Regions from separate parts of the Paenibacillus sp. MCAF9 genome, predicted to be linked through region 1. Evidence: a T-box and tRNA genes for the amino acid it is inferred to sense, from the RefSeq annotation. Region 1 holds a T-box; the other holds one or more tRNA genes.
The links. The T-box of region 1 lies ahead of leuS (leucine--tRNA ligase). A T-box ahead of a tRNA ligase gene usually reads a tRNA of that ligase, here a tRNA-Leu.
Positions count from the first base shown of each region.

Region 1 (6,907 bases):
CGATTGCGTCCGCCGCCACCGCGCGGTTTGCTCGAAGAGCTTCCGCCACCACGCGGGCTGTTGCCGCGACCGCCGGCAGGTGAGCCGCTGCGTCCGCCTGACGATGATTTGCCGCGCTTGCCTGTTCCACGGCCGTTTTCGTGCTCATTTAATGTTTTCGCTTTGAAATCACTGCGCGCTGCTTCCCAGGGGCTATCCACCTTGGACGAGGCACGGCCTGCTACATGCTCTGCGCCGCGAGGACTGCCGAAGCCGCCGGTGCGAGTTGCACCACCGCGAGCTGAGCCGCCACGACTCTCGGAGCGTTCGCCACCGCGAGCTGAACTTCCGCGACTTTCGGAACGATCACCGCCGCGAGTGGTACTGCTGCGGCTTTGGGAACGGTCATTACCGCGAGCGGGGCTTGCGGATTCGAATCGGTCCCCACGGTTGGCTGTCCAGCCTGTGCTCTCGCCAGCTGCTTCGGAAGCTTGACCGCGAATCTCAGCTGTTCTGCCTGTACGTTTGCCAGCATTAGGACGTACGGTCTCGCGTTGGCCTCTGCGTCCGCCTGGCTTCGCATTGCGATCGCCTTGAGCAGAACGGTCACGACCGCCGCGGCGTCCACCCTCGGATGGCTTGCTGCTGGAACCGCGTGTACTGCTTTTGCCAGCTGCACTGCGTGTTCTCTCTGGACGATCGCCAGATTGTGCGCGTACAGATGTTTCGTTGCCTTCGCTGTCAATCGCACGGCGTGCAAGCTTAGCATTTATGCTTTGTTCAATAAGAATCAAATGGTTTTTGTCATAAGGAGTTGCGAGTGTAATGGCTGCGCCATCTTGCCCAGCGCGACCTGTTCTGCCAATACGGTGAATATACAGCTCGCCGTCTTGTGGAACGTCGTAGTTGTAAACATGGGTAACCCCTTCAACATCGAGTCCGCGAGCAGCAACGTCAGTCGCTACGAGCACCTGCAGTCTTGCATCTCTGAAGCGCTTCATTACTTGCTCACGCTTCGCTTGCGTAAGATCGCCGTGCAGCTCATCCGATTCGATGCCGATCTCTTGGAGTTCCTTGTTTAATTTTTTCGCGCGAACTTTAGTCCGGCAAAAAATAACGGCCAAATAGGGCTGATGACGCTCTAGCAAATGCACGAGAGTTTGCTGCTTGCTTCTATCCGTTGTTTCATAGACGATTTGTGTAATGCTGTCGAGTGTGACGTTGGTACTGCGTACCCGAATATCGACAGGCGTCTTCATATAATCAGCAGCCAGCTTGCGAATAGCATCAGGCATTGTAGCTGAGAACAACATCGTTTGACGAGTTTTCGGCGTTTGTGAAATAATGCTTTCTACATCTGGCAGGAAGCCCATGTGAAGCATTTGATCCGCTTCATCGAGAACAAGCATCTGCAGCTTGCCTAGGCTGACGGTTTCACGTTTCATATGATCGATTAGACGACCAGGCGTTGCAACTACGATATGGGGCGAGCGCTGCAGCTTGCGAATCTGAGCATCAACGTCTTGGCCGCCATAGGCAGCAAGCACGCTTACGCCAACAGCGGGAACAAGTTTTTTGAGCTCGCTCGTAATTTGAATCGCAAGTTCCCTCGTTGGAGTTAATATGAGAGCTTGGACTTGTTCTTTCTCTATATTAATACGTTGCAAAATAGGCAAAGCAAACGCAATCGTTTTGCCTGTGCCCGTTTGAGCTTGTGCAATAACATCCTGCCCGTTGAGCAGAAGTGGAATCGCTTGCTTTTGAACCGGAGTCGGTTCGATAATTCCATCATGGTGAAGCAATTCGCTTAGCTTGGGAGTTATACCCAAAGCGTTAAATGCGTTAGACATTAATACATTTCCTCATTTCGTTTACATCTTTTGATGTTAAGTATAACAGCTGTCCTTATAATGTGCATCTTTACTTTGCTTATGCTATGCTAAAAGCCGACATTAGAGCAGCAGAGGAATGGTAAATATGAATGGAACAGAGCGCTCCGCGATCAAAGCGGGCCTATCGGTAGACATTGTTTTGAAGCAGGATCAACGGACTGGCAAGCTGACACGAGGTGTCGTGAAAGATATTTTGACGAATTCGCCTAAGCACCCTCATGGCATTAAAGTGAGACTGGCTGATGGGCAAGTAGGGAGAGTCAAGAATATCCTGACTTAAAGAGTCCATATCTAGTCAGGAAGGAATGTTCAACGTTAAAGGAGCGATGTGCTGTGGCCTTTGGCATAAAAAGAAAAGAGTTGCAGCGATGGAAGGAAGCCGTTGCCCGCGGAGAAATTGCATTTCTGACGCATTACTGGCTGGATTCAAGGTTTCCAGACATGAAGACTGTAACAAAGGTAGGCTGCTCCGATATGGAGAAGCTCTCGCGCTGGTGCCTCGATAACGGCCTTAATCCTCGCTATATTCATGCGCGGTCAGAGTATCCGCATTTTGATTTGCTTGGACCGATGCAGCGTGAAATATTGAAGCGAGAAAATCAGCTGGAACAGCTTGAACGATTTGATATGGTATGAGGATCAGAATCGCAATTAGCTGCTCATGAGGCGGCTTTTTTTATTACAAAAATGGAAAAAAATCTCGCTCCTTAATGAATCATCCTTTATGATAAATGGAAGCTTGGATGATTATGTCAGTTTAAGGGGAGTGGAATTTGCATATGGTTACCGAGAAATTGCAGCTGCTGGACACCTTCAAAGAATGGATAACGTTTGTAACCGATTTGGCGCGTTACGACGAACGTATTTGGAATCAGAGCATTGCCGCAGGAAAGTGGTCAATTCGAGACGTCACAGCCCATATTTTACGTTGGGATATTTATTTTTATGAAGAAGCAATCTTAAAGGTGCGAGAGGGCTTGCCGCTTACGGTTAAACATTTGGATTATAATGAGTTTAACGAACAAGCAAAAATATACAGCAAGTCAACTTCAATCGCTGAGCTCGTTCATGAAGCTGCAAACATACGTGAGCGGATTATTGACACGATAGCACAGTTAGCAGATGAGCAGTACGAAGCTGCCTATGTAGACGCGGATGGTCATGCCTTTGAAGTGAGTCAATATATAAAAGATTTTATATGGCATGATCAGCATCATATGGAGCAGATTAAGCGACTGTTGCATTTTCGAATAGAGGAAATGAGCTTAAATGGTTGGCCAGCCTTGCAAACGGTTGTCTACGACGGCTGGCTGCTTCGTTTTGCAGAAGGTTATACGAAACGTTCCAATTCGATTAATCCTGTGTACGACAACACGCTCCAGCTTGGTGCGAAAATAAGCTCCTGCGAGGAACTTTATGAACACAAAGGCATTCGCTCTGTTTTTAAAATAACACCCTTCGCTCAGCCTGCCTCGCTTGATGAGGAACTGGCGACCCGCGGTTATGAGCTTATCGATCGGACGATTGTAAAAACGATTCACCTTTCTGATGCTCCATCGCCGCTGCATGCTGAAATTTGGCTAGAGCAGGAAGTTTCAGAGAGCTGGCTGGATGCGGTTGCGGTTTTTAGTCGCTTAACGGATGAACAGCGGTCAACTACACGAAAAATGTTAAAACAGTCACCGCTGGATAAATGCTGCGCGGTTTTGCATGACAATGGAATACCGGTAGCATGCGGCTTTGCGGTGATTGAGGATGGTTGGATTGGTATTTATGATATTGTGACCGATCCTAATTATCGAAATAGAGGTTTTGGAGAGCAGCTTGTGCTGCATCTTCTGCAATGGGGCAAGGGACGTGGAGCGACTGAAGGTTATCTGCTCGTCGTAAAAGATAACGCAGCAGCTAATCGGCTGTACGATAAAATCGGGTATGTCCCGCAATACGAGTATTGGTATCGAGTAAAAAAATAAAAGATGCTATTTGTTTTTTGTAATAATCGTATAAGGCGCCTTGTCGAATGTTTAAGGCGTTTATATGGGAAACTAAACAACTTAGATCGATCAGCATGAGAAAGAAGGATTACTTCGTGAAAATCAGCCATTCAAATTTATCATCAGCATCAGCATCTTCTGCGCCAATTGCAATAACAAGCTCATGGCTTCTGATTCTTGGCATATTGCTAATAGCAGCTAATTTGCGAGCGCCGCTGACAGCAGTTGGACCAATCGTATCTGAAATTCAGCGTTCGTTTGGCATTTCCAGTGCGCTCACTGGGCTGCTGACGACCTTGCCGCTGTTAGCATTTGCACTTATTTCTCCACTTGCACCACGAATTGCTCAGCGCATTAGTATGGAAAACACACTATTTATTGCAATGGTTGTGCTAACTGGTGCAATTGTGATTAGATCCCTTCCGACGATAGCCGCTTTATTTGTTGGAACAATCCTGCTGGGCATGGCGATTGCTGTTGCAAATGTACTGCTTCCGAGCATGATAAAAAGAGATTTTCCGGCCACCGTCGGTTTAATGACTGGTTTATATTCGGTAGTGATGAATTTAGGTGCTGCTTTAGCTTCAGGATTTAGCATTCCCATTACAGAGAAGCTTTCCTTTGGCTGGCAAGGAATGCTGGCCTGCTGGGCACTGCTCGCTCTATTTGCTACGATTGCTTGGGTACCGCAAATTCGTTCGTTTGCCCAGAAGGACAACAACAAAGCAGCAACGAACGGTGAGAAGAATGGTGGTCTGCTGCGCTCTGGCTTAGCTTGGAAAGTAGCATTATTTATGGGTCTTCAATCATTTTGTTTCTACGTTAATGTATCATGGCTGCCTGAAATTTTATCTGATCGCGGCATGAGCCACGTTGATGCGGGATGGATGCTGTCACTGCTGCAATTTGTCAGCTTGCCCGCGACATTTATTATACCTGTCATTGCGGGAAAGCAGGCAAGCCAAAGGCTGCTTGTTATTCTTACAACGATATTGCTGCTCCTAGGATACTTAGGTCTTCTTAGCGGGAATGTAAATCTTATTCCGATTTGTATGATTTTACTCGGAATTGCCGGCGGTTCCGGCTTTAGTCTCGCGGTTATGTTTTTTGTACTGCGGACAAGCAGCACAAGGCAGTCGGCTCAGTTGTCAGGTATGGCACAGTCCATTGGTTATCTGCTTGCCGCTGCCGGACCGCTGTTGTTTGGACTTATTCATGATTTGACGAATAATTGGACTGTCTCATTAGTAATGCTAGTAGTTGTTGCTGTTATTTTTGGATATATAGGCTTCGGAGCTGGAGCGAATAAAACGATATCAGGAGCACAAGAAAATTAAATATGGTGAAAAATTGATTATAAACCGTTTGGAGTTCAAGTTCGTTCTCTTGACACCGAACCGTGTGATCTTTATAATCGAAACTAACGATTTTATGCATATGGAGCGTTGAAGAGGAACAGTAATTTCGTTTGTCAGGCCTAGAGAGCCGGTGATTTATGGTGGAAGCCGGACCTGCAGCGAAATGAAGCTCGCCTTGGAGCTGTGCGATTAACGAAAGCGATGTTTACGAAACATCGTTTACGCGAAAATCACCGTTTGGCCCGCGATAAGGGCGACAAGTGAGCGATCGGCAAAGCATGTCTTTCGCTAACTAGGGTGGTACCACGGGAGAACAACCTCTCGTCCCTAGCGATAATTCGCTAGGGGCGAGAGGTTTTATGTTTTTTTGTACAATTATGCATTCAGCATTTATTTGAGAGAGGATATGAGCACATGAGTCAAGAACAGCAATTTCACGGCTATAACCCGCTTGTTGTGGAGCCGAAATGGCAGCAATTTTGGGATAAAAACAAAACGTTTCAAACGACAGAGGATGCTGAAAAACCAAAGTTTTACGCATTAGATATGTTTCCATATCCATCTGGAGCTGGCTTGCATGTAGGACATCCCGAAGGGTATACAGCGACAGATATCGTGTCTCGCTACAAAAGAATGAAAGGTTATAATGTCCTTCACCCGATGGGCTGGGATGCGTTCGGATTGCCTGCTGAGCAGCATGCGCTAGATACAGGAAAGCATCCGCGCGATATTACGTTTGTAAACATCGATAATTTCCGCAGACAAATAAAATCACTTGGCTTCTCATACGATTGGGATCGCGAGATTAGTACAACCGATCCTGAATATTATAAATGGACGCAATGGATTTTTATCCAATTGTACAACAGAGGACTCGCTTATGTTGCTGAAGTATCAGTTAACTGGTGTGAAGCTCTTGGAACGGTGCTTGCCAATGAAGAGGTTATTAACGGCCTAAGCGAGCGGGGCAATCATCCCGTTGTTCGCAAGCCTATGCGTCAGTGGATTTTGAAAATTACGGAATACGCGGATCGTCTGTTGGATGATTTGGAAGAACTGGACTGGACAGAAAGCATTAAGGATATGCAGCGCAACTGGATTGGAAAATCCAAAGGAGCTGAGGTTACCTTTGAGATTGACGGTCATGATTCCGCTTTGGTCGTATTTACGACTCGTCCAGATACATTGTTTGGCGCGACTTATTGCGTACTCGCTCCTGAGCATGAGCTTGTTGCAAAAATCGTAACGGCAGAGCAAAAAGAAGCAGTTGAAGCTTATCAACTGGCAGCATCGCGCAAGAGTGATTTGGAGCGTACTGATTTGGCGAAAGACAAGTCAGGCGTGTTCACAGGAGCTTATGCCATTAATCCCGTTAATGGCGTGAAAACACAAATCTGGATCGCAGATTATGTTCTTGCTGGTTATGGAACGGGTGCTATTATGGCTGTTCCAGGTCATGACGCTCGCGACTGGGAATTTGCTAAGCAATTTGATTTGCCAATCGTTGAGGTTGTTCAAGGCGGAGATGTTACGAAGGAAGCTTATGCAGGCGACGGCATTCATGTCAATTCCGATTTCTTGAATGGTTTGACGAATGAAGAAGCGATTGCGAAAATGATAGAGCATCTGGATGCATCGGGCAAAGGCAAAGGGAAAATCACTTACCGACTGCGCGATTGGTTGT
Region 1 is NZ_JBFREL010000009.1:132,191-139,097, reverse strand. Features, by position in the region: gene AB4Z45_RS17080 (DEAD/DEAH box helicase) at 1-1,829, opposite strand, end outside; gene AB4Z45_RS17075 (YwbE family protein) at 1,957-2,151, shown strand; gene AB4Z45_RS17070 (hypothetical protein) at 2,205-2,507, shown strand; gene AB4Z45_RS17065 (GNAT family N-acetyltransferase) at 2,651-3,844, shown strand; gene AB4Z45_RS17060 (CynX/NimT family MFS transporter) at 4,012-5,202, shown strand; T-box leader at 5,302-5,555, shown strand; gene leuS (leucine--tRNA ligase) at 5,638-6,907, shown strand, end outside.

Region 2 (6,907 bases), on a different contig from region 1:
TCCGAATATTAATCTTGATGGAGGTGAGGCAGAGCTTCCAGCTGCAAGCAGCGGACTGCAGTCTGTGCATGAAGCCTATGTCGTGGTAGATCGAGTTGGACGTTTACAAGTGCCTAAGGAATATTTATCTGCTCTTAATATTAAAGACAAAGCAACGATGGAATTTGACGGCGAGCGGATTATTATTACTCCGCCTAAATCACTAGGGGGTTAAAACCAAATGAATAATAAAAGATTGTCAGGCAAGCGAATTCGCAAATTTACTTTAGTATCGTTAACACTTACCCTGCTTATTGGCCTGCTTGCAGCGTGCAGCAGCGGCTCAGACAGCTCTACTGAAAAACGGGTTTTACGCATTGGCGTGCTTTATGGCGGTTCGGATAATGAGCCTTACTTCCGTCAGCAATACACGGATATGTATGAAATGTCTCATCCTAACATTGAGTTCCAAATCGTAGGCGCAATCAACTATGATGATCAACGCTTTGAACAGCAAGATCCTGCAAAGCCAACGAAGCAGCCAGATCCATATGAAAAAATGAAAGAAATGCTAACTGGATCAAATCCAGTCGATGTTGTTGTTCTGGATTACAATATGCTTCGTCGGATGACACAAGACAACTTGTTGCAACCGCTGGATCCATTAGTAGCACAAGATAAATTCGACTTGTCGGATTATGTTCCAACTGTTATTGAAGGCATTAAAGCTGCTGGTGATGGCGGATTGTATGCATTGACGCCAACTTTTAACTCTTCTGCACTTTACTACAACAAAAAAATGTTTACTGATGCTGGTGTAACTCCTCCGACAAACAAAATGGAGTGGACTGAAGTTCTTAACTTGGCACGTCAAGTGGCAAAAGGTGAAGGCGTGGACCGTAAATTTGGATTCTCCTTCAATCGCTGGTCCAATGACGGCTTTAGCAATGCGCAGTCTTATAGCCAAGCATTGCAGCTAAAAATGTGGGATGACAAAGGCGAGAAAATGCTCGTCAATAGCGATCAGTGGGAAAATGTATGGAGCACTGTTGCATCGCTGTATCAAGAAGAAGTTATTCCAACACAAGAATTTATGAATAAAATGTATGAGAAGCAAAACGCGGAAGGCGGCAATGACCCATTCTATGGTGATTTGTTCATCAAAGGCAAAATTGCGATGACGATCGGTGATTATGGTTATATCAATGAGCTTAAGAGAGCTTCGGACAACGCATCGAAAATTAAAGATTTTGAAGCTGTTGATTGGGACGTTGTGACAGTTCCCGTTTCTCCAAGCGATCCAGAAGTGGGCAGCAGTATTTCATTGAGCCAGTTGATGGGTATTAACAACAAAGCTCAAAACGATAAAGACGCTTGGGATTTCATCAAGTTCTCCAATAGCAAGGAATGGGCTAAGCTGAAATCAAGAAGTCTTTATGAAATGGTTGCACGTAAGGAATTTTTGACGCCAATCGGCGGTTTGCAATACAATATTGACGCATTTACTTCACTTAAGCCAATGCCAGCTTTAGATACGGACAAAATCTTCCGTGAGAAACCAGGCGTATGGGAAGCACAGCAACCTGCTTATGAACTGTTCCAAGCCGTAATCGATAAGAAAAAATCTGCTCGTGAGGCGCTAGCTGAGTGGGAAACACGCGGAAATGCGGTTTTGGAGAAAATTAAAAACAATCCAACTGGAGAAGGCAACGGCGGCGGAGTCGAAATTATGCCAATGCCTAGATAATTTGAAATAAGAAAGAAGCCCGTAATCGACCTCTGCGTCGTTTGCGGGCTTTTTCCTTAATATTTGTCTAACCTCGTAATAGAAAGGACTGGTAAGCGGTCCAAGAGCCGTTCTCGGTCTGATACATCAGATGTATGCGATCAATTCTCGAAGTAAGATCAATGGACTGCATGCGCAGATTTCCGAATAAATCATGCAGCTCATCAGCTGAGATTTCTTGCCCTATCGTGACATGTGGCGTGTAAACATATTTGGGCTCGACAATGGCCAGCGGACCGCTGCATATGCTCTCCTGGAGCTTCTGCATGGAAACGGTGTCTTCAAGCGCTAAATAGAGCACATGACTTACAGGGAAAAAAGTAGATACACGGTTCAAATGGATAGAGAAAGCAGGCAGCTTAGATGTTGTTTGCTCTAAATGAGCGACTGCAAGCTGCAATTCATCGTCTGACCAATCTTCTGCGTATCGTACTGTCAAATGAGCAGGTACAGCTGTGTAATGCGGATCATGGCGTCTTCGCCAGCTATTAGCGAAGTCCTGTACATGCTTTTCGGGGAAAACAACAATTCCATATAACATGGTCTTCAGCTCCTTCGAAATGACCTATTTTGAGTATACCCCATTTGCATGTATGATCCCAATTTTGGGGTATTCTAATGTATACAGCCTTTGGAGTGATAAGCATCAGCTTCTCCAATAAGATAGTGGAGGGATGACATGAGATGGGTATATTGGGTTCGCCTATATGAAACCAAATTTCAAGCGGGTTGTTTGGTTAGGAGAATGGAGAATGACGGTTGGATGTATGGCTATGAAACTCCGCATGAGGTAGAGGTATTTCGATCCCGAAAAGGGCGATACGGCGTGAGGTTTATACCATAAAAAATAAAAAGAAAATAAATTAGAATATTTTGCTTGACTTAAAACACACCTATATAGTATATTATTTTATGTCGCCAATTCAACTGGCTTTGCTCAAATGGATATACGTCGCGGGGTGGAGCAGCCCGGTAGCTCGTCGGGCTCATAACCCGAAGGCCGCAGGTTCAAATCCTGCCCCCGCAACCAACCTTTCGATGAATACGTTGAAATATACGTTTTTCGAGGGCCCTTAGCTCAGTTGGTTAGAGCGGTCGGCTCATAACCGATTGGTCGGGGGTTCGAGTCCCTCAGGGCCCACCATAAGCAAAACCTTTACAACATGCCGGGGTGGCGGAACTGGCAGACGCACAGGACTTAAAATCCTGCGATGGGTGACCATCGTACGGGTTCGATTCCCGTCCTCGGCATACCTCGAAGACATTGACGAGTCAATGGTTTTCACGAAGTACATAAGATGTACGAACGATAAAAGAACCTCCTTTATAGAATCTGACTTGTCAGTTCTAAGCAAAGGAGGTTTTTTTATTGTTAGGTACTTAATCTAGCAATTTAATTTAATATGTTAATTTCTAAAGCCGTTAAGTAAATTAGAGGCTGGCAGTAATTAATTTATAGCAGCTTGTCTCGCAGCATTATGGGCTAACCTATGGAGGGTATTGTTTTTCTTGTGCTTGCTTATGTATTTTATTTGTATGTAAACGTTGGGATACATATTATTTAAATGATGTAGAATTGCCAATACTTCATCTCTAGCATCTTTATGATGTGAATGAGAAAAATAATCTTTTGATAAAATGTTTGTGATTTGACTGCAATCAGTATAGATAATAGCGAACTTCGGCTCATACTCCGTCAGCGCACTTGCAAGTATTTCAAGACTGTAACGAACAGCAAGCAATTCACCGTAATTGGAGCCTTCAACATGTTCCATCAGTATTTTTTTGGCGGTAACGCGTATCGTTCTATTGAAGACAAAGCAACAAGCTGCTCCATGATTGTTTTGCGCAACGAAACCGGAGTAGTCACAATACAAACAAATCATACTCTTGTTCACAATGTTTTGTCTTAAACGAGGATTGGCATATGCTCTTTTTATTAGCAATTCTGTTGTAGTATCCACAAAATCTATCCTCCAGATCGTATTCCTTCTTTCATTATTTTAATCATCGTCAAAAAAGAGATGGGTTAGTCTTCAAATGGGATAGCTTCGAAATATTTTTTACTTTAAGAATAGGCGAATGGATTAAGGTATACATCGGAGCTGATCTGCGTAAGTTTTAATAGGAATGTGTCTGAATAAGGGAGTAACATTAATGATGTAATACTGGAGGGGACTCGGCATGAACGCAGGTTTTTGGATTCGATTAGGAGCTTCGTTGCTGGATGGCATTATTATTGGCATTCCATTAGCCATTATTTCATTAATATTTACAGGAGGAAATGAAGGTAGAGATTATTTTACAGATGCGGTCTCATTCCTTTACTCGTTACTGGTTCCGGTATTTTGGAGCGGCTATACCATTGGGAAAAGGATATGCGGCGTACAGATTAGAAAGTTGGATGGCTCACCTCCAGGTATAGGAACCATGTTATTGCGTAATGTTGTTGGTGGACTCGTTTATGGATTAACATTAGGTATTGCTGTGATCGTCAGCGCCTTTATGGTCGGTTTGCGCGAGGACAAAAGAGCGATTCATGATTTTATAGCAGGAACAGAAGTGGTGCATTCTGATTAAGCTGTCTTATGAGCTCGTTGCGATATCATGCAGCGGGCTTTTTTTATTATACTTTTGGCATTTGCCACGACATTTAATGAGGAAACTTTTTTGCTTTCTCTATTTTGAATGAAGTAAACTAAGAGTTGTATTGAAATACCTGAGAAATAAGGGAAGTTGGTGGATGATTGATGCAGCACAAGAACGAGGAGAATTCACTTAAGCTAAGCGCGCGTCGACTCTATGCGGAGATATTCTCTTTAAAGGACACACTTTACAATGATCTTCTACATCGGTTTAAGGATGATGTATCACTCACGGAAAAAGCGGAGCAGTGGAAAACCGGCATAATGGCAGTTGCGATCTCTACAGCGCTCTACAGCTCTTCTCTGGGCGGAAACAAGGAGTTTCCTTATGTCTATTCCTATTTGAAAATAAAGCTTAAAACGTATCATTCTGAAGGGGAAGCGGCGATAGAGGACTGTATGTCTGTCATTTCAGGCCTATTAAATGAAGCTGATTACGAGCCTGATTCATTTTCCGAAGGAATCGCTTTATGGCTTTATTTTAGTATTCAAGGAAAAGAGTCGTTTGTAGAAGAAGAGACGGTTCCATATTTGCTTACTGGACAATATATTAATCAAGTTTTTTATAATTGGTTTGATAAGCAGAGCTAATAAAGGCTGCTTATTCAAAAACGATTGCGTTTGAAGGGGATATTAATGATTATGAATACGTTAGTAAATGATTGGGCGCAGAAATTGCAGAGTGAGCTTGAAGCGCCTTATATGCAAGAGCTTTTTGCCATATTGGCAGAAAAATATAAAACGACCACAGTTTATCCGGAAGCAGAAAATATATACAATGCACTTCATCATACATCCTATGAGCAGACGAAAGTGGTCATTTTAGGACAAGACCCTTATCATGGACCAAAGCAGGCGCATGGGCTTAGCTTCTCCGTGCAGCCAGGATTAAAGGTACCTCCTTCACTAAAAAACATTTACAAAGAGCTGGAGTCGGATGTAGGGGCCACTGTGCCTGACCATGGAAGCTTGCTATCATGGGCTAAGCAAGGAGTGCTGCTTCTAAATACAGTGCTTACGGTGGAGGATGGCAATCCTAATTCCCATCAAGGAATAGGGTGGGAGCAATTTACCGATCAGATTATTGCCACTCTAAACGATAGGGAGAAGCCCGTGGTATTTATACTTTGGGGCAAGAATGCAGAAGCGAAAGCGAAGCATATTAATGGTGACAAGCATCATTTAATTATTTCACCGCATCCGAGCCCATTTGCAGCGCGCAAAGGTTTTTTTGGAAGCAAACCATTTTCCAGGACAAATCGTTTCTTAGAATCGATTGGAAGCGAGCCGATTGACTGGTCGATTCCAATGCTGAATGAGCTTGAAAGCAAATAAAAAAAGACTTCTCAACTGTCCGATGGTTAATAAGACAGGTAGAGAAGTCTTTTTTGGTTTAATTGATGATGATCGCTTTGCCTGTTGACGATTCACTTGATCCCGTAGATTGCGAGGATTGGGTGAGTACTGGCTTTAGCTTAGCATCAATATAAGTGGAGGCGGATACGTCTGTAATAACTTGAGGATACATTTTATCAGGATCAGGCATGACCAATTCTACATTGATGAAAGCTTGATCTCCTTCGAAAGCAATAGAGGTAATACGGAAACCATAACCGGGATGCCCTACTTGAGTGCTTACGGTTACTTTATTGATCTGCGGGTTTACCGCCTCAATCGAAAGCTTCAGGTCGAGGCTCGGTTGCTCAGGTTTAGTTGGAATCGGAGCCGTCTCCTTTACAAATGTAATGGCGTCATATAGCCAGCCTGCTGCTTCACCGCGCAAAATAGCTTTTTTAGGATAAAACTTGTTCGCATTATCCAATGTGACGATTTTGCTTATGAGAAGCTTTTGAATGCTGTCCATGTAGGTTTTGTTCACATCAGCCGCATCTTCCAACTGCATGAAAATTTCTATAAAAGCGTAATCGCCTTTCGTCATCATAGCTTTAAACAAATGATGAGCAAATTGCTCGCGGGTCATGATGTCGTTAGCTTTGACCGTTTTTGGAATTTCTAGACCATTAATGCTCGCGATGATAAAAGCTTGCGAATACCAAGCGTTATCTTTTATGTTTGTAAAATAGTCGCTTGCTTTAGGTTCTTTAATGAAGCGGATATGGTCAATATTAATATCTAACCCTTTAACGATCAAAGAAACGCCTTCGGCATAAGTGAGCTTGCCTTTAGGATTAAACTTGTCATGTTTATCTCCGCTTATTATGCCCATCTTCTTAAGCTCGTTAATTTTATGCTCGTTTACGTCATTTTTAACGTCCTTGAAAGCCCATACGGATTGTCCAAGAGTGAAGAGCATCATTGCAACCAGTGTCATTGTCAGTATCAATCGTCTTTTCATACGGTCACCTCTTCTTTTTTTTGCTGCAGCACTTACTTGACGTCGTTAAAAGACAAATTGTTGCAATTATTATACAATCATTATGACCGATTCTACTTTTGTGGAGACATCGTGATGAGAGTGGAGAGTCAGAAAAATCTG
Region 2 is NZ_JBFREL010000006.1:78,612-85,518, reverse strand. Features, by position in the region: gene AB4Z45_RS12665 (ABC transporter ATP-binding protein) at 1-214, shown strand, start outside; gene AB4Z45_RS12660 (ABC transporter substrate-binding protein) at 221-1,726, shown strand; gene AB4Z45_RS12655 (2'-5' RNA ligase family protein) at 1,794-2,306, opposite strand; gene AB4Z45_RS12650 (hypothetical protein) at 2,445-2,609, shown strand; tRNA gene AB4Z45_RS12645 (tRNA-Met) at 2,719-2,795, shown strand; tRNA gene AB4Z45_RS12640 (tRNA-Ile) at 2,833-2,909, shown strand; tRNA gene AB4Z45_RS12635 (tRNA-Leu) at 2,931-3,016, shown strand; gene AB4Z45_RS12630 (RNase H family protein) at 3,214-3,729, opposite strand; gene AB4Z45_RS12625 (RDD family protein) at 3,950-4,345, shown strand; gene AB4Z45_RS12620 (hypothetical protein) at 4,516-5,001, shown strand; gene AB4Z45_RS12615 (uracil-DNA glycosylase) at 5,053-5,745, shown strand; gene AB4Z45_RS12610 (S-layer homology domain-containing protein) at 5,804-6,766, opposite strand.
Region 2: it encodes a tRNA-Leu, which carries the amino acid that the T-box ahead of leuS (leucine--tRNA ligase) is inferred to sense. The anticodon was not compared.